Regions from separate parts of the Pectobacterium nicotianae genome, predicted to be linked through region 3. Evidence: predicted binding sites of a transcription regulator. Region 3 holds the regulator's gene; each other region holds the start of a gene.
The links. The regulator LexA, encoded in region 3, represses DNA repair genes until DNA is damaged. The targets are predictions, from matches to a motif close to TNCTGTATGTACATACAGNA.
Positions count from the first base shown of each region.

Region 1: the regulator LexA is predicted to act here: its motif matches at 5,571-5,590, upstream of sulA (SOS-induced cell division inhibitor SulA).
Region 2: the regulator LexA is predicted to act here: its motif matches at 2,816-2,835, upstream of rmuC (DNA recombination protein RmuC).
Region 4: the regulator LexA is predicted to act here: its motif matches at 6,715-6,734, upstream of uvrB (excinuclease ABC subunit UvrB).

Region 1 is NZ_CP096821.1:1,818,109-1,825,789, forward strand. Features, by position in the region: gene MYB54_RS08145 (tellurite resistance TerB family protein) at 1-330, shown strand, start outside; gene fabA (bifunctional 3-hydroxydecanoyl-ACP dehydratase/trans-2-decenoyl-ACP isomerase) at 425-943, opposite strand; gene MYB54_RS08155 (AAA family ATPase) at 1,035-2,804, opposite strand; gene matP (macrodomain Ter protein MatP) at 2,982-3,440, shown strand; gene ompA (porin OmpA) at 3,595-4,680, opposite strand; gene sulA (SOS-induced cell division inhibitor SulA) at 5,043-5,549, opposite strand; gene MYB54_RS08175 (TfoX/Sxy family DNA transformation protein) at 5,773-6,393, shown strand; gene yccS (YccS family putative transporter) at 6,408-7,681, opposite strand, start outside.
Region 2 is NZ_CP096821.1:4,642,185-4,649,865, forward strand. Features, by position in the region: gene ubiJ (ubiquinone biosynthesis protein UbiJ) at 1-309, opposite strand, end outside; gene ubiE (bifunctional demethylmenaquinone methyltransferase/2-methoxy-6-polyprenyl-1,4-benzoquinol methylase UbiE) at 322-1,077, opposite strand; gene rmuC (DNA recombination protein RmuC) at 1,209-2,771, opposite strand; gene argH (argininosuccinate lyase) at 2,991-4,364, opposite strand; gene argB (acetylglutamate kinase) at 4,426-5,199, opposite strand; gene argC (N-acetyl-gamma-glutamyl-phosphate reductase) at 5,237-6,241, opposite strand; gene argE (acetylornithine deacetylase) at 6,444-7,595, shown strand; gene MYB54_RS20705 (GntR family transcriptional regulator) at 7,650-7,681, shown strand, end outside.
Region 3 is NZ_CP096821.1:4,243,847-4,251,527, forward strand. Features, by position in the region: gene MYB54_RS18835 (DoxX family protein) at 88-483, shown strand; gene MYB54_RS18840 (glutathione S-transferase family protein) at 592-1,587, shown strand; gene MYB54_RS18845 (LysR family transcriptional regulator) at 1,670-2,566, opposite strand; gene MYB54_RS18850 (pirin family protein) at 2,680-3,378, shown strand; gene zur (zinc uptake transcriptional repressor Zur) at 3,526-4,035, shown strand; gene MYB54_RS18860 (CsbD family protein) at 4,093-4,302, opposite strand; gene lexA (transcriptional repressor LexA) at 4,752-5,360, opposite strand; gene MYB54_RS18870 (diacylglycerol kinase) at 5,471-5,836, opposite strand; gene plsB (glycerol-3-phosphate 1-O-acyltransferase PlsB) at 5,964-7,681, shown strand, end outside.
Region 4 is NZ_CP096821.1:3,094,102-3,101,782, forward strand. Features, by position in the region: gene moaE (molybdopterin synthase catalytic subunit MoaE) at 1-386, opposite strand, end outside; gene moaD (molybdopterin synthase sulfur carrier subunit) at 389-634, opposite strand; gene moaC (cyclic pyranopterin monophosphate synthase MoaC) at 631-1,125, opposite strand; gene moaB (molybdenum cofactor biosynthesis protein B) at 1,144-1,662, opposite strand; gene moaA (GTP 3',8-cyclase MoaA) at 1,697-2,686, opposite strand; molybdenum cofactor riboswitch at 2,674-2,822, opposite strand; gene yvcK (uridine diphosphate-N-acetylglucosamine-binding protein YvcK) at 3,109-4,041, shown strand; gene MYB54_RS13895 (VOC family protein) at 4,017-4,448, opposite strand; gene uvrB (excinuclease ABC subunit UvrB) at 4,477-6,489, opposite strand; gene MYB54_RS13905 (hypothetical protein) at 7,374-7,681, opposite strand, start outside.

The DNA.
Region 1 (7,681 bases), 2.4 Mb from region 3:
ATTCAGGCTCTGGTTTTTGCTGCTAAAAGTGACGGCCATATTGATGCGACTGAGAAACAGCGTATTGATGAAAATATTCAGCAGCTGCAACTGGGCAGTGAAGCGCAGCGCTGGGTGCAGGAAGCCATAGAACAACCGCTTGATCCAATTTTGCTGGCGAAAGATGTGAAAAATGAGGAAGAGGCGCTTGAGGTCTACTTCTTGAGCTGCGCGGTCATTGATGTTGATCACTTCATGGAGAAAAGCTATCTGGATGCGTTAGCGACCGAATTGAAGATACCGCAAGATGTACGGCAGTCGATCACCAATGAACTGAAAAGTCCATCATAGTAGGGCGAGTGGTTTAAGCGATGGTGAGATAATGTCGGAGAAATAAACGGGTAATGCGGGCGAAAGGTTTTTCGCCCGCAGTGCTATCTGATGCTTAGAAAGCGCTGGTGTCTTTGAACAGACCGACTTTCAGTTCGTCAGCGGTATAGATCTGCTGACCGTCAACCAGTACTTCGCCATCAGCAATCCCCATCACCAAACGGCGATTGATCACGCGTTTGAAGTGAATGCGATAGGTTACTTTCTTCGCTGTTGGCAGCACTTGTCCGGTGAATTTAACTTCACCCACGCCGAGCGCGCGGCCTTTGCCTTCGCCACCCAGCCAGCCCAGATAGAAGCCGACCAACTGCCACATGGCATCCAGACCGAGGCAACCTGGCATCACCGGATCGCCGATGAAATGGCAACCGAAGAACCATAGGTCAGGCGTGATATCCAATTCGGCTTCCACATAGCCTTTGCCATACTTACCGCCGTCTTCCGTCATTTTAACGACGCGGTCCATCATGAGCATGTTAGGGGCAGGCAACTGAGGGCCGTTCGGGCCGAACAGTTCGCCACGACTGGAGGCAAGGAGGTCTTCTTTTGTATAGGATTCGCGTTTATCTACCATGGTCTCTGTAAGCCTTGTTTTAATGAAGCACGCAGGTTAGCGTACACCTGTACGCTGGGCAAGTCTGTTGCGTCTGGTTGAACCAGTTGGTTTAACGGAAAAACCAAGGGAAACGTCTACGTTCTTGCGGTGTCAGTTGCCCAATTCGCTCACGAATGGCGGACAGCAGGTTTGGCTGCTGTTCATCGTCATAAGCGCAATTGGTCAATAATGACAACGCTTCCGGCGCAGTTTCTACCGGGAAAAGGTGGAATTTCCCTTCGCGTACCGCTTCAACGACATCTTCCTGTAAACAGAGATGGCGTAAATTAGCCGCAGGTAAAACCACTCCCTGTGTTCCCGTCAATCCACGACGCTGGCAGACCTCAAAGAAACCTTCAATTTTCTCATTCACGCCGCCAATGGGTTGCACGTTACCAAATTGATCGACGGAGCCGGTCACAGCGAACTGCTGATTGATTGGCCGCAAGGAGAGGGCGCTAACCAGCGCGCACAGCTCTGCCAGTGAGGCGCTGTCGCCATCAACTTCGCTGTACGACTGCTCGAAGACCATGGAAGCCGAGAAAGGCAGCTGTTGATCAAGCTCCAGTTCCGTAATCAGGAAAGCCTGCATAATCATCATACCCTTGGCGTGTAAATTGCCAGCAAGTTCGGCTTTGCGTTCAACGTCGGTGAATTCACCGTCGCCAGCGTGAACCACACAGCTGATACGTGTCGGCTCGCCAAAGGCAACGGGGTAGCCTGGGAATTCCAATACTGAAAGTCCATTAATCTGGCCGACGACTTCGCCTTCTGTTTCGATCAGGATCTGGCCTAATTCTATTTCATCCTGCATACGTTCACGAAGGTAGCCTTCACGCCATTGGCGAGCGGCAACGGCGTCAACCAGCGCCTGCTCCGTGATTTGGCCATCTCTGGCATATAGCGACGCATATTTTAACTGACCGATTAGCCAGCGTGGGCATAATGGTAAATTACCCTGATCGCCGCTGTAGCGTATCGCAACGTTCACTAATGCCGGCCAGGCATCGGCGTCCAGCAACGGTAGTTGATTTTCGCTGCATAGTGCGTTGATGTAGGAACACCAGCGCGCCATGTCATCCGTTTCAATCAACTGCAATTGTGCTTCGAACTCGCCATAAATAGCGTGTTCGCCTAATTCCGGCTCCATATCATGAATATCTGCCAGACTTTCACGGTCACCGAGAATGATTAGGCGAATATCAAGCGGCATCGGTGGCACATCAACAGGAAGTGGCTTGCGCTCGTCTGGTGACTGCCAACGATAAATACCTTCAGCCATAATCTGCTTCAGACGCAGCCACATCAATGGCTGAGCCAGCAGCGTTCTGGCTGATAGGATCAACGTGCCGCCGTTGAGCTGATGAATCAGTCCTGGATGCAGCGTGATTTCATCGTGAAAACTGCGTACGCAGCCGAAGAGTTGTTCAGGTTCAATCCATTCCTGATAACCACAGAGCTGCTGTGCGGCAAAATTATCTGCAGGCTGTGTGGCGGGTTCGACCCGGATATGACGACCCTCAATGATATATTTACTGCCATGTATCGCCCCGGAGTCTGGCCTGATGGCGCTTAGCGCACGGGCGATCAATGCCATATATTCATCATTCTCTTGCGCTTTCAACAGCATAAAGCGGGAAGGGGAACGAGGGTGGCAAAAGAGCGTCAGGCTGTCTGCCAGACGCGACTGAATAGCGGAGAATTCAGCAGGAGCAAGCTGAGCTGCCTGAGTGAATAGCGTTTGATAAGGCGTATTATTGGGCAGTAAATGCTGCCATGAGAGTCGGTTACTGGTCAAAGTATCAATGTAATCGTCTGAAGGAAAAGCGTGATTATACAAGAATAATCTAGACTTCGCATAAGGAGAGTCATCTCTCCGTCATCTTTCATACGTTGAAGCTCAGACCAGGTTTGGCTAATCATCTTAAAAGCTGTCAGAAAGCCGCCAGAAAGCGGTCAAAATCAGGGAAAACTGTTATGCTGAAAGTCACGTTACGCGGTCACTGAAGAATTTAATATGAAATATCAACAACTAGAAAATCTTGAGTGCGGGTGGAAATGGAAATACCTGGTGAAGAAGCATCGGGAGGGAGAAGAGATTACGCGTTTTCTCGAGCAAAGTGCTGCGGATGACGCCGTACAGGCATTGCTTAAAATGGAAAATCAGCCGGTGAAAGTGCTGGAGTGGATTGCACAGTGTATGAATCCCTCTTTAGAAAACCGGATGAAGCAAACGATTCGTGCACGGCGTAAACGTCATTTCAACGCAGAGCACCAGCATACACGCAAGAAATCTATCGATCTGGAATACCTGGTCTGGCAGCGCCTTGCGGCTCTGGCTCAGAGACGTGGGGTGACCTTATCAGAAACGATTGTACAGTTAATCGAAGACGCTGAGCACAAAGAAAAATATGCCAGCCAGATGTCGCTGCTTAAACAGGATCTTAAAGCCATTCTGAATAAAGACGAGACGTGATCGGTGTTTTTGTCATTTATCGCGCTGACAAACATGCATAAAAAACGCAGGGAGCGTTTTTCAACGTTGCGTACCAACGGCCCGAAGGGTGACAGACAAGGATGTTCTTCATAAAAAAAACCTCGCCGAAGCGAGGTTTTTTTTCGTTAATAACTTAAGCCTGAGGCTGAGTTACAACGTCTTTGATGCCTTTAACTTCGATCTCTACGCGACGATCCGGTGCCAGGCAGTCGATCAGCGCAGCACGAGGTTTCACGTTGTCACAGGTAGAACCGGTAACTGGTTGAGATTTACCCAGACCACGAGCAGAGACTTTGTTCGCAGGGATACCTTTAGAAACCAGGTAATCAACGACGCTCTGTGCGCGTTTTTCGGACAGGCCTTGGTTGTATTGCTCTGAACCTAAACGGTCAGTGAAGCCCAGAACAACAACGGAACCGTCTTTCGGATCCAGAGAGCTCAGCTGGGTGTACAGTTGATCCAGTGATTGCTGGCCTTCTGCTTTCAGCGTTGCTTTGTTGAAGTTGAACAGGACGTCAGATTTCAGCGTGAAACGCTTGGTTTCAACAACTGGAGCCGGAGCTGGAGTTGGAGCAGGAGCAACAACTGGTGCTACGCGGTCATCTTGGCCGAAACGGTAAGACAGGCCAACGCTCATCAGCAGGTTGTCTGGACGGGCACCAACGGTACCAGCATCACCAATGTTGCTTACCCATTGGTAGTCAACACGTGCAGCCCAGTTTTTGTCGATAGCGTATTCAACACCAACTGCAGCCAGCGGAGAAACGCCAGTGTCGTCGTTGTTGATGTCGCCGCCGCCGATAGCCGCGTGGCTGTCTGCGCGCCATACCATACCACCCAGACGGCTATAAACGTCCAGATCAGGCAGAACTGGGTAGCTCAGTTTAGCAGCCAGTTGGATGCCCTGTGCTTTGAAGCTCGCGCTGTCTGCTGCGTTAGCAGTAGAACCTGCATACTTCATGCGGCCCAGCCAGTCGTAGCCCAGTTCAAAGCCCAGGTACGGGTTGGCTTGATAACCAACAAATGCACCAGCGCCTAACTTGCTTTTGATCGGGTTGTTATTGATACCGGTGTAACCATTGCCGTAGAAACCAGTATCGTGGAATTGAGACACACCCAGTTTACCACCGGTGTACCAGGTATTGTCTTTAGGAGCTGCTTGCGCGACGGTCGCGAAGCTAGCCAGTGCCACTGCAACTGCGATAGCTGTTTTTTTCATTTTACGCCTCATTATCATCCAAATCGGCAATTAACCCGGAGGGCTAATAAACCTTTGGTTAAAATCCTTTGGTCGGAGACTTTGCCCTTATTTATGACTCACTGTCAGTCAACTGACGTTATAAAAGAGCAACTCCAGCGAGTTAAAGTCTACAACGTGATGAGAAAGTTACAAGTATGATGTGATTTGCGTCATAAGAAAATCGCACGATTCATACATACTTGCTAACAAATAGTAGATGCTTTTGACAGATCTTACGCCTTTTAGCTGTATCAAATATATCCAAAAAGCCCGCAGAATACCGCTCTGCGGCGATCGATAAGACATATAACCTGAATGGGCTGAGAAAATTCTTAATTTACTTAATGATACAATGTCGAATGAATTTTAAGGCTAGGAAACAGTCTATAGGCGTCAGCGCCAGCACTTTCTGGCCGCATAATAAAGCCATACGTATTTCCTGCCTGTGCGGCGTGCCGTAACCGAACCTTCTCTTCTTCCGTCAATTCGTGCGGTAACCAGCATAAAACAGCGCTGTAATTCCCTGTCAGCAAAGCTCTTTCCATGGCATCAACGGTAAACAGCGGATTGATGTGGTGGAGTTGCACCATTTTATCCAACGGCAGCCCAGATTGCTGGACCCAAGGGCGGCTCAATTTTTGCTGCGGCGAAAGCCATAACAGCCAACGAGACTGCGTGCCTAGCTGCTGTAAGAGCGGTAATAACAGGTGTGTGACTATGGGCTGATCGGCGTTATACACGATTTCGCTGATAATTCCACCTGTGGCAACCGAGGGCTCCGCAGCGTGTTGATTTGCAGAAAATGATGACGGCTCGATGTTGTGAGAGCGGATTGATTGCGTACGCATAATGAGTTCTACCCATAGTGTTACTGTATGAACATACAGTATCCGCTGTGTGCGTGAAAATCAACCTGATTTTTTGAAAGCGCTTCGCATATTCCTTATGCAAGAGACAGTAAACACATTTACTGTTTGAAGCCGCATCGGGGCTGTGGTTAATTATTTGTTCCTGCTACAGATATTTTTAATTGTTCAGGACGAGATCATTTCAATACTAAGGATTATGGCAATGAAGCAATTATGCAAAAAAAGGATTTTGCAATCTCAGCAGTCTTTTTCATCTTTGGGGGACATCACTTCACGTTCCCAATTTGGTGGCTACAGCATCGCAGCAAATAAAACGATTTTTGGACTGGTGTCGGAAGGGGAGCTTTATCTTCGCGCCAGTAAGAAGGATGAAAAATATTTTCAGCAGCGTGATATGCCTAATCTGATTTATACCAAGCGCGGTATGCCCGTTCCGTTGAATTACTTTCTTGTCGATGAAGCATTATGGCAAGAATCTGAGCAGCTATTGTATTTCGCCCATCTGGCGTTGGGAGGGGCGCAGTATGATAAGGCAGTCAGAAGTACCAACGGGCGGTTAAAGGATCTTCCGAATCTTAACCACGATATCGAACGGCTGCTGTGGAAAGCAGGGATCAAGAATGTCGATGAATTACAGCATTATGGTGCCAAAAACAGCTATCTCGAGTTGCGGAAGGTTCGCGCTAATCTGAGTGTTAACGTGCTATTGGCGCTTGCTGGCGCCATTTGTGGCACACATCAGGCGGCACTCCCTCGCGGTATCCGCAATGAACTGTTGGAATGGTATAAAAGCAATGCGGTTTCCAAAGGGCCAAAGCACTGAGGGATGCGTCTGTTTCACTGTGTCATCATGTCATTTTTTAGCTGTACGAGTTCAGGTAAGAGACCGATCAACAGGCCGATTTGCTGAATAATTAATGATTCTTTACTGTCTGACTCGGGTGAGAGGGATTGAAGACTGGCGGTAATGGTTTTCAATCCCTGATTGATACGTAAACTTTCCTCTTCGCTACAGTGTAGCGCACCATCAACATGACAAACGGCATCATCCAGCAATTGCAGCGTTTCCGTTGAGGTAATTTTCCCGCGGTGTGCGCCGAGCGTCGAAATATAGCTTAGCAACGTATGATTCAGGCACATAAAGCGGAATGCGCTGTCCAGCTTGCTTCTGGTCGCATGAGGTTCTGAAGACATATTCGACACAACGGATGCCAGTTCGGCATCGCAGTTATGCGCATCGCGGCGGGCAATACGATAAGGCAGGCTATTATCTTTCCCCTGATAATATTGAACCATGATCGCATCAAGATAACGGCAGTTAGCGTCCAGTGTCTTATTGATGACGGTTGGCAGACCGCGAAAGCGCCAGTCCGGCCAAATAAAACTCACCGCCGCCCAGGCGATGGCACACCCGAGTAGCGTATCAATGATGCGTGGCACCGCAACGTCAAAGCCTTCACCCAACAGGTTGAAACAGAGCAGGACGAGCAGCGTAATAAACATGGTCGCGTGGGCGTACTGCACGTTGCGAAAAGCGAAAAATAGTACGCCGCTAATAACGATCAACGTGAGCTGTCCTTCCAGCGAAGGAACGAAGTACAGGATGGGTAAGCCGAGCAAAATACCGGTCAATGTCCCGATGATTCTCAACGTCAGTCGCCGCCGAGTGGCATTATAGTTGGGCTGACAAACAAACAGGCTGGTGAGCAGGATCCAGTAACCGTGTTGCAAGCCCGTTATCTGAATTAATGCGTAGCCGCTACAGAGCAGCACGGACATACGGATAGCATGACGAAACAGTGCTGACTGCGGCGTCAGGTGGCGGCTAATACGTAAGCGGATGTCACTCCAGCCCGTGATTTTGTCGTCTGCCAGCGTGTTTTCCGGGTTGTTCTCTTGCTCAATGGCCTGTTCGGATTCGATAGTCGCTAGCTGGGCATCAATGGCGCGTAAATTATTTAATAGATAAGTGAGTGCCTTAATTTGCGAGGCATCTGCCATGTTGTTGGCAGCGATACGCGCAATAGCGGATTCAAGATGTACGAAAGCCCGCTCAATGCGGCCGTCATGCTGATATTTTTGGTGCAGCAGAATGGATTGCGATAGCTGCT
Region 2 (7,681 bases), 400 kb from region 3:
TATCACCAGCTCGCCGCTGCGCATCAGCGACGATAGCTGTTGACGATCGCGTAATTTCATCAGAACCGGAACGCGTGTTTTCAGGCAGCAATCCGCTGGCTCGCCCCATTGGCTGATCACGTCCAGCCGCTGTTCGTTAAACACCAGCACCAAGGGCATATCCAGTTCAGCCAGCTCGATCTGAAGTGTTTTCCCCTGTAAGCGCTGGCGGGCAGACTTCATGCTGCGATCGCAAGAAACCGTATCGTGAAAAAGCAGCTGATTCAGCGCGGTTTCCAGCGTAGCAGTCAGAAAAGACGTTATCAGCATTGGCGTTTCCAATCAGAATTTAAACCCACGATGCAGCGCAACGATTCCACCGGTGAGGTTGAAATAGTTAACACTGTCAAAACCGGCATCGCTCATCATCCCTTTCAGCGTTTCCTGATCGGGGTGCATGCGGATAGATTCCGCCAGATAGCGGTAGCTCCCGGCATCACTCGCCACGGCTTCGCCAATCCTCGGCAGGATATGAAATGAATACGCATCGTAAACGGTGCTCAGCTGTTTAATGATCGGCTTAGAAAACTCCAGCACCAGCAAGCGACCACCCGGCTTCAGCACGCGGTACATGGAGCGCAGCGCTTTGTTTTTGTCCGTCACGTTGCGCAGACCAAAGGAGATAGTAATGCAGTCGAAGAAGTCATCAGGGAACGGCAGCGCTTCAGCATTGGCCTGCACGTAGTTGATGTTGTCGATAATGCCTTTGTTACGCAGTTTTTCGCGGCCCACTTTCAGCATTGATGCGTTGATGTCCGCCAGAATGACCTCACCACCTTCGCCAACCATGCGGGAGAATTTGGCGGTTAAATCCCCTGTGCCTCCGGCAAGATCCAGAACTCGCTGGTTACGTCTTACTCCACTACATTCGATAGTGAAACGCTTCCAGACACGGTGGATACCAAAGGACATCAGGTCATTCATCAAGTCATACTTTGCTGCTACAGAATGAAAAACCTCAGCCACCATGACTTCTTTTTCATCCCTGGCGACAGTCCGAAAACCAAAGTCGGCCGTTTTCTCCTGCTCACTTGCCATCTTATCCGCCTACTATTTCAGTCAAATTTCGGGTCTACCCATTAATGGTGAGAGTGTACCAGACCCGTATAAAAACCCCACTGCACTAATTTCGCATAGCATGGTGCCAAGCCCACGAAATTCATACCTATTTAGTATGAATCAGTACGGGTAGCGAAAGGGGATTCCCCTTCTTCGCCCTCCGTTTTCACGGTTGGTGAAACAGCGTCGGGCGCTACGGAATCCGGTAATTCATCGCGTTCAGCGTGCTCATGGGCCGTTGCTTTTTCTGCTAATGACGGGCTGATTGTGCGTTTAATTTCTACACCCAGCGCACGGAACCCCTCAGCCTGGCCAATAAGGTTACCACGCCCAGAGGAAAGTTTATTCATCGCCTGACGATAAGTGCCCTGCGCTTTATCCAAACCTTGCCCCAGCGCTTCCATATCATCGACAAACAACCGCAGTTTATCGTACAGCCGCGACGCTTTTTCAGCGATCTGCTGTGCATTGCGGCTCTGTTGTTCATAGCGCCATAAATTGGTGATAGTGCGTAATGCCACCAGCAGCGTGGTCGGGCTGACCAGCATAATATTGTGCTTTAGCGCTTCGTTGATCAATTCGGGCTGGCGATCGATAGCGACCAGAAAAGCTGGTTCGACCGGAATAAACATCAGCACGTAGTCTAGCGAACGCAGCCCCGGCAGCTGCTGGTAATCTTTGCTGCTCAACTGCCGAATATGGCTGCGAACCGAGAGCAAATGTTCGTTCAACGCCACACTGCGCTCTGCGTCATCGTCACTATTGAAATAACGCTCGTAGGCCACCAGCGACATCTTGGCATCGATCACGACATCTTTGCCCTGCGGTAAGCGCACGATGACATCCGGTTGCAGGCGGCTATTTGCCCCCGTCTGCACGCTGACCTGTGTTTGGTACTCATAGCCTTCACGCAGGCCGGAAGCTTCCAGTACGCGGCTTAACACCACCTCGCCCCAGTTACCCTGCGTTTTGTTATCGCCTTTCAGCGCTTTCGTCAGGTTGATGGCCTCGTGTGCCATCTGCGCGTTCAGCTGTTGCAGATTGCGGATTTCATGCGCCAGCGTATGACGCTCACGCGCTTCCGCCCCAAAGCTGTCCTGCACCTGACGACGGAAGCCATCAAGCTGCTCACGCAGCGGCATCAGCAGCTTATCCAGACTCTGTTTATTTTGTTCATCCACTTTGCGGCCGCTGTGTTCAAAAATCCGGTTCGCCAGATTCTCAAACTGTGTCGTCAACCGCTGTTCGCTGTTTGCCAGCAGCCGCTGCTTCTCTTCCGCCGCCATACGGGTTTCTTCCAGCCGAATGGTGACTTCTCGCAGCTCCGCTTCCTGCGCACTATTGATTTCACGCAGCGTCCGTAGTTCCTGATTGAGCTGCACGCACTCGGCGCGGAGTTCACCGAGCTGTTGCAGCTTTTCATGGCTGGCAGAGAGTTGAGCGTGGACCGTACGCAGCTCCAGCTCGTTTTGCCGTAGCCGCTGTTCGTGCAGCTGCTTTGCCTGCTGCTGTTCGCTGAGCGACTGCTGAGTCTGCTGCAATGTCTGCGCCAGCAGTTGCTGTTCGGTGTCATGCCGCGACAGCTTCTGCTGATGAATCAGGCTGGCAATTAACCACCCGACCAACAGACCCACTGCACTGCCGCCCAGACCATAAAATATGCTGATATCCACTTTGCCTCCGCAGGCCTTTCACGCTGTCGGTCAAGGTAAAATGATACTGTATGGATGTCCAGAAACAATTCCGGCGGGGAAGACGCTGAGCAGAAAAATGCGAGCCGCATTCCATATGAAAATGGATAGATGATAATTTGCAGAAGAATCAGATCGGTAACGGTGGAATTCCCCCAACGCGGAACACCACGCTGGGGGAACAGAACAGAGGTGGGCGAGTTAAGCTAAGCGCTGCTTCGCATAACTAATCGCTTTAGCGACCTGCTGCGGCGACACGCCACCTTGTGCAGCACGCTTATCCAGGCAGGATTGTAACGCCAGAATCGGGTACACATCCTCGCCAATCACAGCGCTGAATTTTTGCAGATCGGCCAGCGGCAACGCTTCCAATGCTTTGCCCTGACGAATGGCTTCAACCACCGCTTCACCCACGATATGGTGCGCTTCACGGAATGGAACGCCTTTCGCGACTAGGTAATCCGCCAGCTCTGTCGAGTTCGCGTAGCCTTGTTCGGCTGCTTCTTTACAACGTGGACGCTTCACCTGAATACCTTCCAGCACCAGACCCGCCATCATCAGGCAGTCGTGCCAGGTATCCAGCGCGTCAAACAGCCCTTCTTTGTCTTCCTGCATGTCTTTGTTATACGCCAACGGCAGGCCTTTAAGCGTCATCATCATGCCGGTCAACGCGCCCTGTACGCGACCGCATTTACCGCGAATCAGCTCCAGCGCATCCGGGTTTTTCTTCTGTGGCATCAGGGAAGAACCGGATGTCACACGGTCAGACAGCTCAACAAACGCCGCTTCACCGCTGTTGAAGAAGATCAGATCTTCGGCAAAACGCGACAGGTGGATCATGCCGATCGAGGCATCGGACAGCAGTTCCAGCACATGATCGCGATCGGAAACCGTATCCAGACTGTTACGCGTGGCCGAGGCAAATCCCAGCCAGCCCGCCAGTTGCTCACGGTCGATCGGATAAGCCGTTCCCGCCAGCGCGCCACAGCCCAGCGGGCTGACATCCAGACGCTTCAGCGTATCTTCCAAGCGGCTTTCATCACGCGCCAGCATCTCGTGGTAAGCCAGACACCAATGTGCAAACGTCACCGGCTGTGCGCGCTGCAAGTGGGTATAACCCGGCATCACCGCATCCTGATTCGCTTCCGCCGTCGTGACCAGCGCCTGACGTAGCTGGCGTACCGACAGCAGCAGCTCTGCAATCTGCGCTTTGCACCAGAGTTTCAGGTCGGTCGCGACCTGATCGTTACGGCTACGACCGGTATGCAGTTTTTTACCTAAATCGCCGACTTTCTCAATCAGACGCTGTTCAACCCAGCTGTGAATGTCTTCTGCGTCGCTTTGCAGGATCATCTCAGGGTCAGCCTGTACCTCAACCAGCAACGCATTCAGCGCCTGTTCCAGTTGCTGCTGCTCCTGCTCGCTGAGCACATTGACCGTCACCAGCGCTTTCGACCAGCCGATCGAGCCAACGATGTCCTGTTCCGCCAGACGGTAATCAAACCGCAGTGAGTCATTAAATTGTTTAAAACGCTGATCTGCTGCCTGACTAAACCGACCGCCCCACAAAGCCATAACGATTACTCCCAGAATTTAATTCATGTTGGTATCGCATCATGCCATACCCAGAAACGACTTACGCCAGAATACGTGTACCAATCGCCACGCCGTTGAACAGCGCAGGTAGTTGCTCGGCATGACGCCAGCTGGCGATATCAACCGGACGCCCCAGCGCACGCGCGGCATCCAGCGCAGCATTGACCTTAACAATCATGCCGTCGGTAATAATGCCCTGAGCAATCAGCTGTTCGGCTTTCTCTGCCGTCATTTCGGCAATACGCTGACCTTTACCGTCCAGAATGCCGCTCACGTCAGACAGCAGGATTAAATCCGCACCCAGCGTTTGCGCCAGTGCCGTCGCCGCCTGGTCAGCGTTGACGTTCATCAGGTCGCCCTGCGCCGTAATACCGATGGAGCTAACGACAGGCAGGTAGCCCGCAGACAGCAGCGTGTTCAGCAGCGCAGGCGATCCCGCTTCCGCTTTACCCACAAAGCCCAAAGACTCATCGAGCTGCGTAACCGTCGTGCTGCCGCCATCGCCCAAGCACAAGCCGACTGCGTTGATATCATGCTTCTTCGCCCATGACAGCAGCGTCTTGTTGGCGGAACCCGCCAGCGCACCGGTGATGATGTCGATCTGATCGGCTGGCGTGACGCGCAGGCCGTTTTTCTTCACGACTGGCAGCGCCAGCTTCTTCATCAACTCGTCCACCAGACAGCCGCCACCGTGCACAATCACCAGCGGACGCTGATGCTCCTGACGGTAAGCCACCAGTGCGGTGAACAGACGCTCCAGCGCTTCTTCGCTATCCAGTAAAACGCCACCTAATTTGATAATTAACGGATTCATTATGCTTCGCGCCTCGAAATGTCGGGACCAGTAGTCATTAAATTAACGATTGGGTTTCAGGGAAACCAAAACGAATGTTCATGCATTGCACAGCCTGTGCCGCCGCGCCTTTCAGCAGGTTATCTTCGGTTGCCACCACGATGAGGTGCTCACCGTCAACGGAGAAACCGATATCGCAGAACGGCAGGCCGACAACGGATTTCAGCGCCGGAACGCCCTTGTCATACAGGCGAACCAACGGCTTATCGTGATAGGCGTTGTGATAGGCTTCGGCAACATCCTGCTGGGTGACGTCCGGTTGCAGGCGGCAGGTGATGGTTTCCAGAATACCGCGAGCGAAGTTGCCCAAATGCGGCGTGAAGATCACTGGCGTGCCGAGGTGCGTTGAAATTTCAGGTTCATGACGATGGTTGAAAATACCGTACGGTTGAAAGCTGACTTCGCAGAAGCTGTTGGTCATCGACGCTTTACGCCCTGCCCCGCTCACGCCGCTCACGGCATTAATCACCGGCCATTGCGCCGGGTTCAGCAATTGCGCGTCCAGCAGCGGCTTCAGCGCCAGCTGTGCTGCCGTTGGATAACAGCCCGGCACCGCAATCAGCTGCGCGTGTTTTACGCTTTCAGCACGCCATTCGGCCAGCCCGTAAACCGCTTTTGCCAGCCAGTCAGGGTGCTGATGCTCAAAGCCATAGTAGCGACGATAAAAGTCGGCATCCTGTACGCGAAACGCGCCGGATAAATCAAAAACGGTGCAGCCTGCCGCCAGAAAAACAGGGGCCAGATCGTGGCTGACTTTGTGGTCAGTCGCCAGAAAAACGACATCCACGCCTTTCGCCGCTTCTTCCGCATCGGTCAGCGGTTTTACCGGTACATCAATGATGCCTTTGAGCTGCGGATGTAAATCAGAAATCAATTTTCCTGCATCGACACTTTGCGCAGAAACCATCAAAGCGGTTATGTTCATCTGTGGGTGACGGTTCAGGTAGAGCGCAAGCTCAGCGCCGGTATAACCACTTGCACCAACAATCAGCGTATTCAGCATGGGATCCGTATACCTTCTTACTTATCTATGGAACAGGTAACAGGGCTCACCAGCGTCGGTACGCTGTTCACCCGCGAAACTCAGTGAAAGTGACGAATCGCCATCGCCGTACCTTTGGGTTTCCTTTCGCCGAGCATTATTGTATTTTTATTCAAAATAAATGCATGAATATTGATACTACCCTAACCAGAGGCTGTCAACAGTGAAGATGAATTTACCCCCTTTTATTGAGCTATATCGGGCATTGATCGCCACACCGTCCATCAGTGCCACCGACAGCGCGCTCGATCAAAGTAATCATACCTTAATCAACCTGCTGGCAGGCTGGTTCGGCGATCTCGGCTTCCATGTGGAAGTCCAACCGGTCCCCGGCACCCTCAATAAATTTAATATGCTGGCGCGGATTGGTGAAGGAAAAGGTGGCTTATTGTTGGCAGGCCACACCGACACCGTCCCGTTCGACGATGGTCGCTGGACGCGCGACCCATTCACGCTGACCGAACATGACAACAAGCTGTACGGCTTGGGTACGGCGGATATGAAAGGCTTCTTTGCCTTTATTCTGGATGCGTTACGCGATATCGATCCGACTAAGCTAACGAAACCGCTCTATGTGCTGGCAACGGCAGATGAAGAGACGACCATGGCCGGTGCCAAGTATTTCTCCGAATCCACGCAGATTCGCCCGGACTGCGCCATCATCGGCGAACCGACGTCTCTGCAACCGGTGCGCGCCCACAAGGGTCATATGTCCAACGCAATCCGCATTCAGGGGCAGTCCGGTCACTCCAGCGATCCTTCGCGTGGCGTGAACGCGATTGAACTGATGCACGAAGCCATTTCTCATCTGCTGGTATTGCGTAACACGCTACAGGAACGCTATCACAACCCGATTTTCCACATTCCTCACCCGACCATGAACCTCGGCCACATTCACGGCGGCGATGCCGCTAACCGCATCTGCGGCTGCTGTGAACTGCATATGGATATCCGTCCGCTGCCGGGCATTACGCTTAACGATTTGGATGGACTGCTGTCAGAAGCGCTTGAGCCTGTCAGCCAGCGCTGGCCGGGTCGGTTGACCATCAGCGAGCTGCACCCTCCGATTCCTGGCTATGAGTGCCCGCCCGATCACCGTCTAGTGTCAGTCGTAGAGAAGCTGCTGGGGACGAAAACGGAAATCGTTAACTACTGCACCGAAGCGCCGTTTATTCAGACGCTGTGCCCGACGCTGGTTCTGGGGCCGGGCTCGATCGAGCAGGCGCACCAGCCGGATGAATATATTGATACCAAGTTTATCAAACCAACGCGTGACCTGATCTCGCAGGTGATTCATCACTTCTGTCACCACTGATCCGATGCAAGCGGCCTTGTCAGCTACGCTGGCAGGGCTATTTTGAGACAGCTCATGAAAAAGAAAGACTTCATCGCGCAGGATTT
Region 3 (7,681 bases):
TGATGGCGGGCCAAGTTTTCAGACCACACCTGCTACAACAAACAAAACAGGGCAATATAGCCCACAACAAAATTAATTGGAGAGATGATGAAAAATTTAGAAAGTACTGCACTGCTGGTTGCACGTATCTTAATGCCAATTCTGTTTATCGTTGCAGGTTACGGTAAGCTGGGTGATGCCTATGCAGGCACACAACAATATATGCAGGCGATGGGCGTGCCGTCCTTCCTGCTGCCGCTGACCATTCTGCTGGAACTGGGTGGTGGTCTGGCTGTTCTGTTCGGTCTGCTGACGCGTACCGTCGCGCTGTTCACTGCGGGCTTTACGCTGCTGACTGCACTGATTTTCCACTCTAACTTTGCGGAAGGCATGAACCAACTGATGTTCATGAAAAACCTGACCATCGCTGGCGGCTACCTCCTGCTGGCTGTAACAGGCCCAGGCGCATTTAGTATCGACCGCCTGCTGGGCAAAAAGTGGTAAGACGAGCCTTTTCCGGCCTGTACTACACTTAATAGTCGAATACCGAATGAGACGGCAAGCATACAAGGCTTGCCGTTGTTTTATCATCACTCACTAACGGGAGGATTTATGGGACAACTGGTTGACGGCGTATGGCACGATACCTGGTATGAAACCAAATCTACCGGCGGCCATTTTAAGCGTTCAGAGTCCGCATTCCGCAACTGGGTAACGCCCGATGGCGCACCCGGCCTCACCGGCAAAGGTGGCTTTCCTGCCCAGTCCGGCCGTTATCATCTCTATGTTTCGCTTGCCTGCCCGTGGGCGCACCGCACGCTGCTCATGCGACAGTTGAAAGGGTTAGAAGATCACATCGCCGTTTCGGTGGTTCATCCACTCATGCTCGATCATGGCTGGACGTTCGGTACCGATTTTGAAGCCGCGACGGGTGACTCACTCTATCAGCACGAATTCCTCTACCAGCTCTACCTGCACGCCATGCCAGACTACAGCGGTCGGGTGACCGTACCTGTCCTGTGGGATACTGAGCAGCACACCATTGTCAGTAACGAATCTGCCGATATCATCCGCATGCTGAATAGCGCTTTTGATGGCGTGGGAGCAACGGCGGGAGATTATTACCCAGAAGCGCTACGCGCTCAGATTGACGAATTGAACGGCTGGATTTACGACAAGGTCAATAACGGTGTGTACAAAGCTGGTTTTGCGACAAGCCAGTCAGCCTATGATGAATCTGCTACGGCCGTTTTCACCGCGCTCTCCGATCTGGAAAGCATTCTGGCAAAACAGCGCTATCTGACAGGTGAACAGTTAACCGAAGCCGACCTGCGGCTGTGGACGACGTTGATCCGTTTCGATCCGGTCTATCACACGCATTTTAAATGCGATAAATATCGCCTGAGCGATTATCCAAATCTGTTCGGTTTTCTGCGTGATATTTATCAGATGCCCGGCATCGCCGATACCGTCGATATGGCGCACATTCGTCACCACTACTATCGTAGCCACGGCACGATTAATCCGCATGGCGTGATTTCGCTGGGTCCAGAACAAGATCTGAACCAACCTCACCAGCGCGATAAGACGTTTGTCGATTTATACTAGGGTTGTTGTCGATTTTCGCTGAGCAGTAGTGAAATAGAGCGGCAAGGTGCGGAACCACACCTTGCCGCGAAAAGCGCGGGATTTAGGGCTGGTTCAGCAGTTTCGGAATTTCACGCAGGAACCAGGACTTTGCCTCGCCCATGCTGTCTCGCCGCCAGGCCATAATGATCTGGCTTTCCATCTGATGCTCAGGCCCAATCACCAGCAAACGCCCTTCGGCAATATCTTGTGCAACCATCGGGTAAGGCATAGTCGCGACGCCTAATCCCGCCAGCAGCGCACGCCGTTTATCATCCAGCGAACTCACCGTCAGACGTTGCTGTTTATCCAACAGCTGCACGGTCAGTACCGGGCGTTCGCGCGCGGTATCTGCCACCGCAATCCCACGGTATTTTACCCGAGTTGCATCCGACAGCGGTTCAGGCTCCTGATGAATCGGATGATCTGGGCTGGCGACATAAACGTTATTCATCGTATACAGCTTGCGGGTATTCATTTCGGAAGACGCGCGAAAATGCATGTCTGGCGCAATCACAATATCGGCACGCCCTTGCTCAAGACGCTCCCACGCCCCCGCCAGCACTTCCGTCAGAATCGATACCTGCGTATTGGCTTTGAGCGCCAGTTTATCGATTAACGGGAAAATTCGCTGAGTCGGAATCAGCGCTTCCGTCACAATCGTCAGATGCGTTTCCCAACCGCGCGCCAGCGCTTCTGCGTCCGTCGTGAGCTTATCTGCAGCTTCCAGCAGGATACGTCCGCGTTCCAGCAGCATCCGCCCGACATTCGTGAATTTAGTACGATGCCCGGAACGATCGAACAGCACCACATCTAACTCTTCTTCCAGTTTCTGCATGGTATAACTCAGTGCCGAAGGCACCCTACCCAGCTCGTCTGCCGCAGCGGCAAAGCTGCCACGGCGATCGATCGCATCCATCACCCTCAAAGCTTCCAGCGTCAATGCTCGTTCTTTCGCCATCTTCGTACTCATTCAGGAATTTTGAACATACCCACCAGATTAACTAGCTAACAATCCAACGTCCACACAATTACTATCAGTTCAATAAATAATTCTCTGGGGGGATAACAATTATGATCACACGAAGAGCAGCGGGGCAATGCGGCCAGGCCGACTATGGCTGGTTGCAGGCGCGCTATACCTTTTCTTTTGGTCACTATTTTGACCCACAGCTGCTGGGCTACGCGTCTCTGCGCGTGCTCAATCAGGAAGTATTGGCACCGGGGGCATCATTCCAGCCACGAACCTACCCACGGGTTGATATTCTGAACATTATTCTTCAGGGCGAAGCAGAATACCGCGACAGCAACGGCGGCCACATTCAGGCCAAAGCCGGAGATGTGCTGCTGCTCTCTACGCAGCCAAACGTCAGCTATAGCGAACATAATACCAACGCCAACAAACCGCTGACGCGGCTGCAATTATGGCTGAATGCCTGCCAGACCCGCGAGAACAGCCCGTTGCAGCGCATGGGGTTGAGTTCAGTGAACCATACGCTGCTTGCCTCACCGGAAGGTGAACACAATAGCCTGCAACTGCGCCAGCAGGTTTGGGTTCACCATGTCGACCTCCAGCAGAATGAGCAAAGCACAATCGCGCTACAGGGGAATCAGGCCTACCTCCAGCTGATTCACGGTTCAATGGCGGTAAAAGGCAATCAGAACAGTGAAACACTGCACTGTGGCGACGGAGCCTTCATTAAGGAAGAAACGGCGTTGACGCTACAGGCAGAGTCGCCTTTGCGGGCACTGCTCATCGATCTGGTCGTGTAACGCTTCTGTCCGTTGTTTTTGCAGGGGCTTCTGTTCGTTGTTTTTACAGGAAGTGGTTTTCGCAGGAAAACGCCGCCAGTTCGGCGTTTTTATTCAGTCGTGGTAAGATATCCGTCTTGTTCCTCAATGCGTCAGGGTGATATGACAATGGATTCAACCAAACAGGACAAACTTCTTGCCCAGGCTGAACAGATTTGTCAGCAGCGCGCTGTGCGTCTCACGCCGCAGCGGTTAGAGGTTTTACGCCTTATGGCACAGCAGTCCGGTGCTATCAGTGCTTATGACCTGCTGGATCTGCTGCGCGTTTCTGAACCTCAGGCGAAACCGCCGACCGTCTATCGCGCGCTGGATTTTCTGCTGGAACAAGGTTTCATTCATCGCGTCGAATCCAACAACAGCTATGTGCTGTGTCACCATATCGAAGACCACAGCCACACGTCCGCCCTTTTCATCTGCGACCGCTGTGGGCAAGTCACAGAACGTCAAACCGAAGGCGTGGAAGAAACGCTGCGTAGTCTGGCTCAACAGTCGGGATTTACGCTGCGTCACAGCGTGGTGGAAGCACACGGGTTGTGCGGAGGCTGTCAGGAAGTTGCATCATGCAAGCAGCCGGATCATTGCGATCACGACCATAGTGTTCCGATTAAAAAACGATAGCCCAAGGGCTATCGTTTTTTCTGTGGAGAGAGACATCACCTTTGTTACCCGTGATAGCTACCAGTGATATTTGTGGTGCTCTTCCCAGTGTTTCACTTCTTTCTCTGCCGCTTCTTTTGCGTACCCGTAGCGTTCCTGGATTCTCCCCACCAGTTGGTCACGTTTACCTTCGATGACCGTCAGATCGTCATCCGTTAATTTGCCCCATTGCTCTTTCGCTTTACCTTTAAACTGTTTCCAGTTACCGCTGGCTTGGTCTTTATTCATAAGAATCTCCGTACCTTAGGTGCATTGCGCATAAACGAATCGTGACTAACGACTCATGCGTCAGTTTCAGATAAATAGTTTTATTCAGTAAGCAGCATCATAACTATGTGAACCATGACGGTGCTCTTCGCCACTGTTTCCCTTGATTACCGGGCTATCTAAATGTGATGGCTAATGATCAATCGACAAACGATCAATCAAGATAAAAATGCTTACCTTGATAAAAATTATAGTCGAATATTTCACTTAACATGAAATATCAGGAATCTGTGACTGGAATGAACGTTAAGAAAGGGAAGATCACCGAAAAAAGCAGTGAAAAAACAGAAGGATAATGGGGATCATAGAAAACGCGCGCGAAATGTAACTAAATATATATGGTTAGCAGATTAACAGACTGAACATGATGCACTGACCCAGACGGACGAGCAGTGCATCTCTGCGAATGGTTAGCTCCAGTCGCTGTTACGAATCACGCCAACCGCCAAGCCTTCTATCGAAAAGCTTTGCTGACGTAGATCGACAACAATCGGGGCAAACTCTTCATTTTCAGCGAGGAGGTGTACCGTATTGCCCTGCTTTTTCAAGCGCTTCACCGTCACTTCATCGTCAATACGCGCGACGACAATCTGACCGTTACGCACATCTTCTGTTTTATGCACGGCCAGTAAATCGCCATCCATAATACCGATATCTTTCATCGACATGCCGCTCACCCGCAGCAAAAAATCAGCGCTGGGTTTGAACATCGCAGGGTCAACCTGATAGTGACACTCGATATGTTCCTGTGCCAGCAGCGGTTCACCTGCGGCCACGCGACCAACCAGAGGAATACCTGTCTCTTCTTCCATCAGTAGACGAATACCACGAGACGCGCCCGATACAATCTCAATCACGCCTTTGCGCGCCAGCGCTTTAAGATGTTCTTCAGCCGCATTGGGAGAGCGAAACCCCAGCTGTTGAGCAATTTCCGCGCGCGTTGGCGGCATTCCGGTCTGCGCAATATGATCGCGGATCAGGTCATAAACCTGCTGCTGCCTTGCTGTTAATACTTTCATTCCGCCCCCTGGTTGTTTATACAGTCTTGCTGTGAGTATATACAGGTAAGCCACAATTGGGAATGGAGATATCGGTAAAGCTCCTGACTTTTACTCATTTATGCGCGCCGTCAGGCAAAATGTTGCCAGAGGATGCTGCCCCAGACGACAGCGGCTAACAAGATGGCAACAAAGACAGCCGCCGAGCCAATATCTTTCGCCCGACCGGATAATTCGTGGTGCTCGAGACCAATGCGATCGACCACGGCTTCAATGGCGCTATTGGCCAGCTCAAACAGCATAATCAGTACCACAGACCCAATCAGCAGCAGTTTTTCGACCAGCGTAACCGGCAGTAAACACGCGATAATGACGCCGACAAGGGTCAGTATCGTTTCCTGACGAAATGCCGCCTCATGCTGCCACGCCTGCTTCAGCCCCTTAAAGGAATAACCGGTCGCCTTAATAATCCGGGTCATCCCCGTTGCTTTATTCATTTATCCTCCTCTATTTATGCAAAATAGTTCGCATTTTAACGCGCTTACGTTGTCTCATCACCACAGATCTCCGGCGCAGTTTCTGGTATCCTTGCGGCGCATTGCTAACAAGAGGCTCCATGTTGTTATGTCAGGTTGGCGTAAAATTTACTATAAATTATTGAATCTCCCACTGAAACTGCTGGTGAAGAGCAAAGTTATTCCCGCAGATCCGGTGGTCGAGCTGGGGTTAGACCCCTCACGTCCTATACTCTATGTTCTGCCTTATAACTCTCAGGCGGATCTCTTGACGCTACGAGCGAAATGCCTGGCATTGGGGCTACCCGATCCCTCGCAGTCGTTCGAATTCAATGGCGTCGAACTGCCTAGCCACGTCTTTATCAATGACGGGCCGCGCGTCTTCCGCTATTACGTTCCCAAACAGAAATCCGTCAAGCTGTTCCACGACTACCTGGATTTGCATCGTGCCAATCCAGATTTAGACGTACAGATGGTGCCGGTTTCTGTGATGTTTGGGCGTTCTCCGGGTCGGGAAGGCCACGCTCAGGCCGCACCACACCTGCGCTTGCTCAACGGTATCGAGAAATTCTTCGCCGTCCTGTGGCTAGGCCGCGACAGCTTTGTCCGCTTCTCCAGCCCGGTATCGCTACGCTATATGGCGACCGAGCATGGTACTGACAAAACCATAGCCCACAAACTGGCGCGTGTCGCACGTATGCACTTCTCCCGCCAACGTTTGGCGGCAGTTGGACCACGTTTACCGGTGCGTCAGGAGCTATTTAACAAGCTGCTGGATTCCAAAGCGATCAAGAAAGCCGTGGACGACGAGGCGCGCAGTAAGAAGATTTCTACTGAGAAAGCGCAGCAGAACGCTATTGCGCTGATGGAAGAAATCGCCGCTGACTTCTCCTACGAAGCCGTGCGTCTATCGGATCGCGTATTAAGCTGGACGTGGAACCGCCTTTATCAGGGGATTAACGTCCACAACGCCGAACGCGTTCGCCAGTTGGCGCAGGATGGTCACGGCATTGTCTACGTGCCCTGCCACCGCAGCCACATGGATTATCTGCTGCTATCCTACGTCCTGTACCATCAAGGCTTAGTGCCGCCGCATATCGCCGCCGGCATCAACCTGAATTTCTGGCCAGCAGGGCCGATCTTCCGCCGTCTTGGCGCGTTCTTTATTCGCCGTACCTTCAAAGGCAACAAACTGTATTCCACGATTTTCCGTGAATATCTGGGTGAGCTGTTTGCCCGCGGTTATTCGGTTGAATACTTCATGGAAGGCGGACGTTCACGCACAGGCCGTCTGTTAGAGCCGAAAACCGGTACGCTGGCGATGACCATTCAGGCCATGCTGAGAGGCGGTACACGCCCTATCACGCTGGTACCGATTTATGTCGGTTACGAGCATGTGATGGAAGTCGGCACCTATGCGAAAGAGCTGCGCGGTGCAGTGAAGGAAAAAGAAGGCTTTATGCAGATGGTGCGCGGTTTACGCAAACTGCGTAATCTCGGCCAGGGATACGTGAACTTCGGTGAACCTCTCCCGCTGACAACCTATCTGAACCAGCATGTTCCGCAATGGCGTGACGCGATTGATCCGATTGAAGCACAGCGCCCGAGCTGGCTAACGCCGACGGTGCAGGATATCTCTATGGATATCATGGTGCGCATCAACAATTCTGCGGCAGCAAATGCGATGAACCTGTGCTCTACGGCCTTGTTAGCCTCGCGCCAGCGCTCGCTGACGCGTGAACAAATGCACGAACAGCTGGATTGCTACCTCCAGCTGCTGCGCCAGGTGCCTTATCACAAAGATATTACGGCACCGAAGAAGACAGC
Region 4 (7,681 bases), 1.1 Mb from region 3:
GCTTCCCGCTTCCAGAATGGCGCGCGGGTTTTCAGGTAATCCATAATAAATTGGGCGGCATCAAACGCCGCGCTACGGTGAGCGGCACTGACACCAACGAACACAATTTCATCGCCCGGATAGAGTGCGCCCACCCGATGAATCACGCTTACACGCGGCAGTTCCCAGCGCTCGCGTGCCAGTTCGACAATCTCTGCCAGCGCCTTTTCCGTCATGCCGGGATAGTGTTCCAGCGTCAACGCGCTAACGTCCTTCGCCAGATTGTGGTTACGCACCTTACCGGTGAACGTCACGACCGCGCCGTCTTCATCACACTGCGCCAGCCACTGATATTCATCACCTACGTTGAAGTTCTCTTCGCCGACCCGAATACGCGTCTCTGCCACGATCAACCTCCCGTTACCGGTGGGAAAAACGCCACTTCATCGCCGTCCTGTAACGGATGCGTGAGCTCAACCAGCGACTGGTTCACCGCAGCCAGCAATTTGCCGGACTCCAGCGCCAGCGCCCAGCGTGCGCCACGTTGGCATAGCGCCTGCCGGACGTCTTCTACGGTGGCATACTCAGCAGGCAGCGACAGGCTGTCTGTCTCGATCAGCTCACGAACTTGTGCAAAAAACAGAATCTTGATCATGCGCCCTCCGCCGTAAAGTCGCCGGATTTGCCGCCGCTTTTCGCCAGCAGACGCACCGGACCAATCACCATGTCTTTCTGCACGGCCTTGCACATGTCATAGATGGTCAGCGCGGCGACGGAGGCCGCCGTCAGTGCTTCCATCTCCACGCCGGTTTTCCCCGTCAGACGACACACGGATTCAATGCGAACCCGATTGTGCTCCGGCTGCGCTTCCAGCTCGACAGCGACTTTGCTCAGCAGCAGCGGGTGACAAAGCGGAATCAGTTCCCAGGTCCGTTTCGCCGCCTGAATGCCGGCGATGCGTGCGGTGGCGAACACATCGCCCTTGTGGTGGCTGCCGGCAATAATCATTGCCAGCGTCTGCGGTGCCATTTCAACGAAGGCTTCCGCGCGGGCTTCGCGCACGGTTTCAACTTTGGTGGACACATCCACCATCGCGGCTTCACCAGCGGCGTTAATGTGGGTCAATTGTGGCTTAGATGATGACATAATGAATAAGGCTTACCGTTAAGAGGTTTTTTTCACGTGCGGGTAAAAATTGCACGGCTTCTGGCGCGCATCCAGCTGTTCCTGAATGATGCGTTCCCATGCGGTTCGACAGGCACGAGTTGAACCCGGCATAGCGAAAATCACCGTCTGGTTAGCCAGACCGGCAAGCGCACGGGATTGCAGCGTCGCCGTACCAATATCTTCGTACGACACCATGCGAAACAGCTCGCCGAAACCTTCAATTTCCCGATCGAACAAGACGCCAATGGCTTCCGGCACCACATCCCCTGCGGTAAAACCCGTCCCACCATTAATCAAAATGCCCTGCACGTCGTCACTGGCAATCCACGCCGATACCCGTGCCCGAATCTGGTACAGGTTCTCTTTCACGATGGCGCTGTCGACGATGTGGTGCCCCGCAGACTGCGCCGCTTCACGCAGATAGTCGCCGGAGGTGTCATCTTCCGCCGTACGGCGTTCGGAAACGGTCAGAACCGCAAGATTGAGAGAAACAAATTCGCTGCTGACTTTGCTCATGTCAGGCTCCTTTAAGAATCAGTGATGTCGCGGATTAACCGCCGATAAATGACAGGTTTTGCGTGATGCCGCTATTCCCTTCATGCAGGAAATGGGTCTGCTTCTTCGTCGATAATCCACCCGAGATACGCATTTTCAAATCATCGAGGTGACGATCGTCAGCCAGTAAATCGCGCAGTGGGATACCCTGTTCGCCAAAGAGACACAGGTGAAGATTCCCTATGGCCGAGACTCGCAGGCGGTTACAGCTCAGGCAGAAATCTTTCTCATACGGCATAATCAGCCCGATTTCGCCCTGATAGTCAGGATGGCTGAACACCTGCGCCGGGCCGTCGCTGCGTGCACGTTGCTGCTGCTGCCAGCCTTGCTGCAACAGTTGCTGGCGGATCACCTCGCCGGAAACATGGTGGCGGCGAAACAGATCGCCTCCTTCTCCGGTTTCCATCAGCTCAATAAAGCGTAGTTGAATCGGGCGGTGTTTAATCCAGTCGAGAAAGGTTTGCAGGCTGCCCGCGTTCACATCACGCATCAGCACCGTGTTAACTTTGACCTTGGCAAAGCCACAGTCAAAGGCAGCGTCGATGCCATCCATCACCTGCCGGAATTTGTCCTGCCCGGTAATCGCATGAAACTGGCGTGCATCCAGACTGTCCACGCTCACGTTCAGCGCCGTTAGCCCTGCATCGCGCCACTGTGCAACGTCCCGCGCAAGGCGATAGCCGTTGGTCGTGACCGCCAGCGTGCGAATCGCGGGGTTTTCACGAATGGCTGCGATGATATCGACAAAGTCACGGCGCAAAGACGGTTCACCACCGGTGAGGCGGACTTTTTCCGTCCCTAATTCGGCAAAGGCGCGGCTGACGCGACGAATTTCATCGAGTGATAAAAAGCGATGTGGATTAGTGCCATTGGCCTGATAACCATCCGGCAGACAGTAGGTACAGCGAAAATTGCAGACGTCTGTGATAGACAGACGCAAATAGTAGAACTTGCGCGCAAACGCATCAGTCAGTTGACTCACCATAAACACCTTTCCAAATTCGGGAGATGCAGGCATTTCTGCCTCGCACCCTGGTGACCGCGAAGGCCACGGCCAGGGCACCGTATCACGCGCACTACGCGCATCACTTAGGCACCAAGGCTAGGAGTTTGATTCAGCTCAGTTATCCGTTAAACAGCAGCGAGATAACCGATCAGGAATCGTGATTTCATTAAGCAGTCTACTGCGAAAAAGCACAGTCAACCACTCTCAAAATCGATATATAAATAAATATATAGCGAATTTTCAATATCTTATGGTGTACAGCATACGGAAAAATACGCGGCAGAAATTGTCTCAGGTCATGCCTGCGTGAGGATTTTTCGCGTTTTAAGGTGAAATCAGCTACCTTAGCGACAATTGTCACACGTTATTCATATTCCTCTGACTCATTCATAAGGTTTTCTATGCGCAATCGCACGTTGGCCGACCTCGACAGGGTTGTCGCACTCGGAGGTGGACACGGTTTAGGTCGTGTGATGTCTTCGCTCTCTTCCCTGGGTTCACGGCTAACCGGCATTGTCACGACGACAGATAACGGCGGCTCGACTGGCCGCATCCGTCGTTCTGAAGGCGGTATTGCCTGGGGCGATACCCGCAACTGCCTGAATCAACTCATTACGACGCCCAGCGTGGCATCTGCGATGTTTGAGTATCGGTTTAACGGTAACGGGGAACTGGCCGGACACAATCTGGGTAACCTGATGCTAAAAGCGCTCGACCACCTGAGCGTGCGACCGCTGGAAGCCATTAACCTGATTCGCAACCTGCTCAAAGTGGACGCTTTTTTAATTCCGATGTCCGAGCATCCTGTCGATTTAATGGCAATTGATGAACAGGGCAACCCCGTTTATGGTGAAGTCGAGATCGATCAGTTGGCAGCCTTGCCACAAGATTTGATGCTGTACCCGACGGTGCAGGCCACGCGCGAGGCGATTGATGCCATCGCAAAGGCTGACCTGATTTTGATTGGTCCCGGCAGCTTTCTGACCAGCCTGATGCCGCTGTTGCTGCTAGATGATCTGACACAGGCGCTCCGCCGCACGCCAGCCCCCATGGTGTACATCGGCAATCTGGGCAGCGAGCAGAGCAACCCCGCTGCCCGCCTGACGCTGGTGGAGAAGCTATCCTGGATTGAACACAAGGTAGGGAAACCCGTGGTTGATGCTGCGATTGTCGGTCCAAAAGTCGATATCAGCCAGATTGGCGACCGGCTGGTCGTGCAGCAGGCGCTGGCAGCAGAAGATGTTCCTCACCATCACGACCGTGAGTTACTGCGCCAGGCCATCGATCGTGCGCTACAGCTGTTGGGCTCTCAACCCCGCAACCACGGCGTATAAGTCACGCCAATCAGAATGCCTTCGGGACTCAGGAAACGCGTGACCTGCTGTCCCCAAGGTTCAAGACGGTTTTCCACCAGCAACACATAGCCTTGCGCTTTCAGCGTGCTGGTCGCTTCCACCATGTCAGTCACTTCGAACTCCAGCCAGCTTTGCGGTTCAGGAAGATCCGTAGGCCAACTTCCGTGCCCAAAACAGGACTCGCTAGCCTGTGACAGCGGCCACAACGCGAAATGCTTCACGCCCCCCATCTCATCGCTCACCAGATAGTCGCTCCCTTCCGCAACGGGCTTCAGCGGCAGCTTCAGCGTATCAACATAGAGCGCATGGCTGGCAGAAAGCGATTTCACGATCGGCCCAAAACCCGCCACAAACAGCACTTCTACACCCGGTATAGTCTGATCCATCATTGATCCTCAGTGAGCGCTTGCATCGTTAAGATACAGCGATAAATTGTGCGCGCAGTGCTTGTACTTCATCGCGTAGCGCAGCTGCCTCTTCAAATTCAAGGTTCTGCGCGTGCGTCAACATCTTGCTTTCCAACTCGCGGATTTTCAGCTCCAGCGCCTTCGGCGTCATAAGTTCATAGCGTACTGCTGGCTCTGCCGCTTTACGATTGCCACGCCCTTTGCCTTTGTTCGTCGGCTGCCCCAACTGCAGGATATCGGAAATCTTCTTATTGATTCCCTGCGGCACAATGCCGTGCTCGGCGTTGTAGGCTTCCTGCTTCTCGCGGCGACGCTCCGTTTCACCAATCGCTTTTGCCATTGATGCCGTAATCTTGTCGCCGTAGAGAATGGCTTTGCCGCGCAGGTTACGTGCCGCACGGCCAATCGTCTGGATCAGGGAACGTTCAGAGCGCAAGAAGCCCTCTTTGTCGGCATCCAGAATCGCCACCAGCGACACTTCAGGCATATCCAGTCCTTCACGCAGCAGGTTGATACCCACCAGCACGTCGAACTCACCAAGGCGCAAATCACGGATGATTTCCACACGCTCGACGGTATCGATATCCGAGTGCAGATAACGTACCCGCTCACCGTGTTCTTCCAGATACTCCGTCAGGTCTTCCGCCATTCGCTTGGTCAGCGTGGTGACCAGTACCCGTTCGTTAATCGCGGCACGCAGACGAATTTCGGAAAGCAGATCGTCCACCTGTGTTGCGACAGGCCGCACTTCGATGATGGGATCGAGCAATCCGGTGGGACGCACCACCTGATCGATCACTTCACCGCCCGATTTTTCCAATTCATAGTTACCCGGCGTCGCAGAGACGTAGATCGTCTGTGGAGCCAGCGCTTCAAATTCTTCAAATTTCATCGGTCGGTTATCCAGCGCCGAAGGCAGCCGGAAACCATATTCGACCAGCGTCTCTTTACGCGCGCGGTCACCGCGATACATACCGCCGATCTGAGGAACCGTGACGTGGGATTCATCGATGACCAGCAGCCCGTCTGCAGGCAGATAGTCAAACAGCGTCGGTGGCGGCTCGCCGGGACCGCGACCAGAAAGGTAGCGCGAGTAGTTTTCGATACCGGAGCAGTAGCCCAGTTCGTTCATCATCTCCAGATCAAACTGCGTGCGCTGACTCAGCCGCTGCTCTTCCACCAGTTTGTCATTGGCCAGCAGCACCTTTTTACGGTCGGCCAGTTCAACCTTGATGTCTTCCATCGCCTGCAAAATACGCTCACGCGGCGTGACGTAGTGCGTTTTCGGATAGATGGTATAGCGCGGCACCGTCTGGAGGACATGCCCCGTCAGCGGGTCAAACAGCGACAGCCGCTCCACTTCCTCATCGAACAGTTCAACACGCAGCGCGATTTCGTCAGATTCCGCAGGGAAGATATCGATCACCTCACCACGCACGCGGAACGTACCGCGCTGAAACGCCTGATCATTGCGTGAATACTGTAATTCGGCCAGGCGTCGCAAAATAGCGCGCTGGTCAATCAGCATGCCCTGCGTCAGGTGCAGCATCATTTTCAGATAGAGATCGGGATCGCCCAGACCGTAGATCGCGGATACCGAGGCCACGACGATCACATCGCGCCGCTCTAGCAGCGCTTTTGTCGCGGAAAGGCGCATCTGTTCGATATGTTCGTTAACCGACGCGTCTTTTTCGATGAAGGTATCCGAGCTTGGAACGTAAGCTTCTGGCTGATAATAGTCGTAGTACGACACGAAGTACTCGACGGCATTATCAGGAAAGAATTCTTTCATTTCGCCATACAGCTGAGCTGCCAGCGTTTTATTCGGTGCCAACATCATCGTCGGCCGATTGAGGTCGGCAATCACGTTGGCGATCGTGAACGTCTTACCTGAACCTGTTACCCCGAGCAGCGTTTGGTGCGCTAACCCGTCTTCCAGGCCCTCTTTTAAACGACGAATGGCCTCAGGCTGATCGCCTGCCGGTTTAAAGTCGGAATTCAGTGTAAATACTTTACTCATCGTTAAGCACGCTACTTATCGTTATTACCCATCGCGCAATGCGATGTTCGTGGGTGGATGCTCGGAGGCAGGTAAAAGGCACAGACTGACGATTTCAGGCACGGCAGCGAGGTGTCATCGTCATCCCTCGTCGTACCGTTATCACCCTGACAGCGACGACACTGACAGGTGTGACACGCGATGCTTTATTTTGAATGCCAATGACGAAATTCGCCACCGCAATGATACTGGATATAAAAACAGCATCAAGGAAATTATCTCTGGATTGGATGATTAATCGACAAATGAATTTGCTAGCACATTCATATTCAATCTACCAGATAAAATCATCATCATTTATCCCCAGATTTGGTAAAAATGTAACATGCGGAGATGCCCGATGACGTTAATTTATGCAACTACGCCCCATTGATGTTCAAGACGCTTGATTTTACTTAAGCATATGATAATAAATAGATTATCAAAACCGTGGAGAATAGCGTCAACCTGGCGACAACCCGCGCCAGCTCTCGGTTAGGGCGCGTTGTCTATCCATAATACACATAGTTATCCACAGAAATGGTGGATAACTCCCACAACCCCGCATCAGCACTGAGTTAGAGAAATACCCGCTTCATTCGCGATTCCCCCTGATATGGATTTTCTTCACACTCTTTCTGTGATTTATCGCATAAGTATTAGACGGAAAAAGACTAAAAACAGCAGAGGGCTAAATCGCAACAATTCAGGCATGACGGGGAGTTAGGGGAAAACTCAAGAAGGTTTTAGCTATTAATCGGCATGAAAATGTAGGTTTTACACTCATGAAACAGATGCCAGTAAAAAACAACAAAAACCGGTGCTTGATTAAACGCAGGCGAAGGGTTTGCTAAAAACGCTCATATCTACAACGTTCGCAACAGTACCACCTGCATACCAACCATCTTTCTTTCCTGATCCACAGAGAGCACGATTCTCTTGGTGCTATCTTTACTCAGCCACTCTTCCCAGCCTTGTTCTACCTTTTCACGGGTACAACCGATTGAAATAAGATAGTTCCTTAGAGACGCTATATCCGTGGTGTCTTCAAAATGAACCGCGCTCACTTCCGAGCCAGGCCCCTCTGGAGGAGCATGCACAAACTGGTAAACCGTCGATATCCGCGGTGCATCTTTGACTATCTCATCAGTGAGGTCGTCGTAAAGAGCTTTAT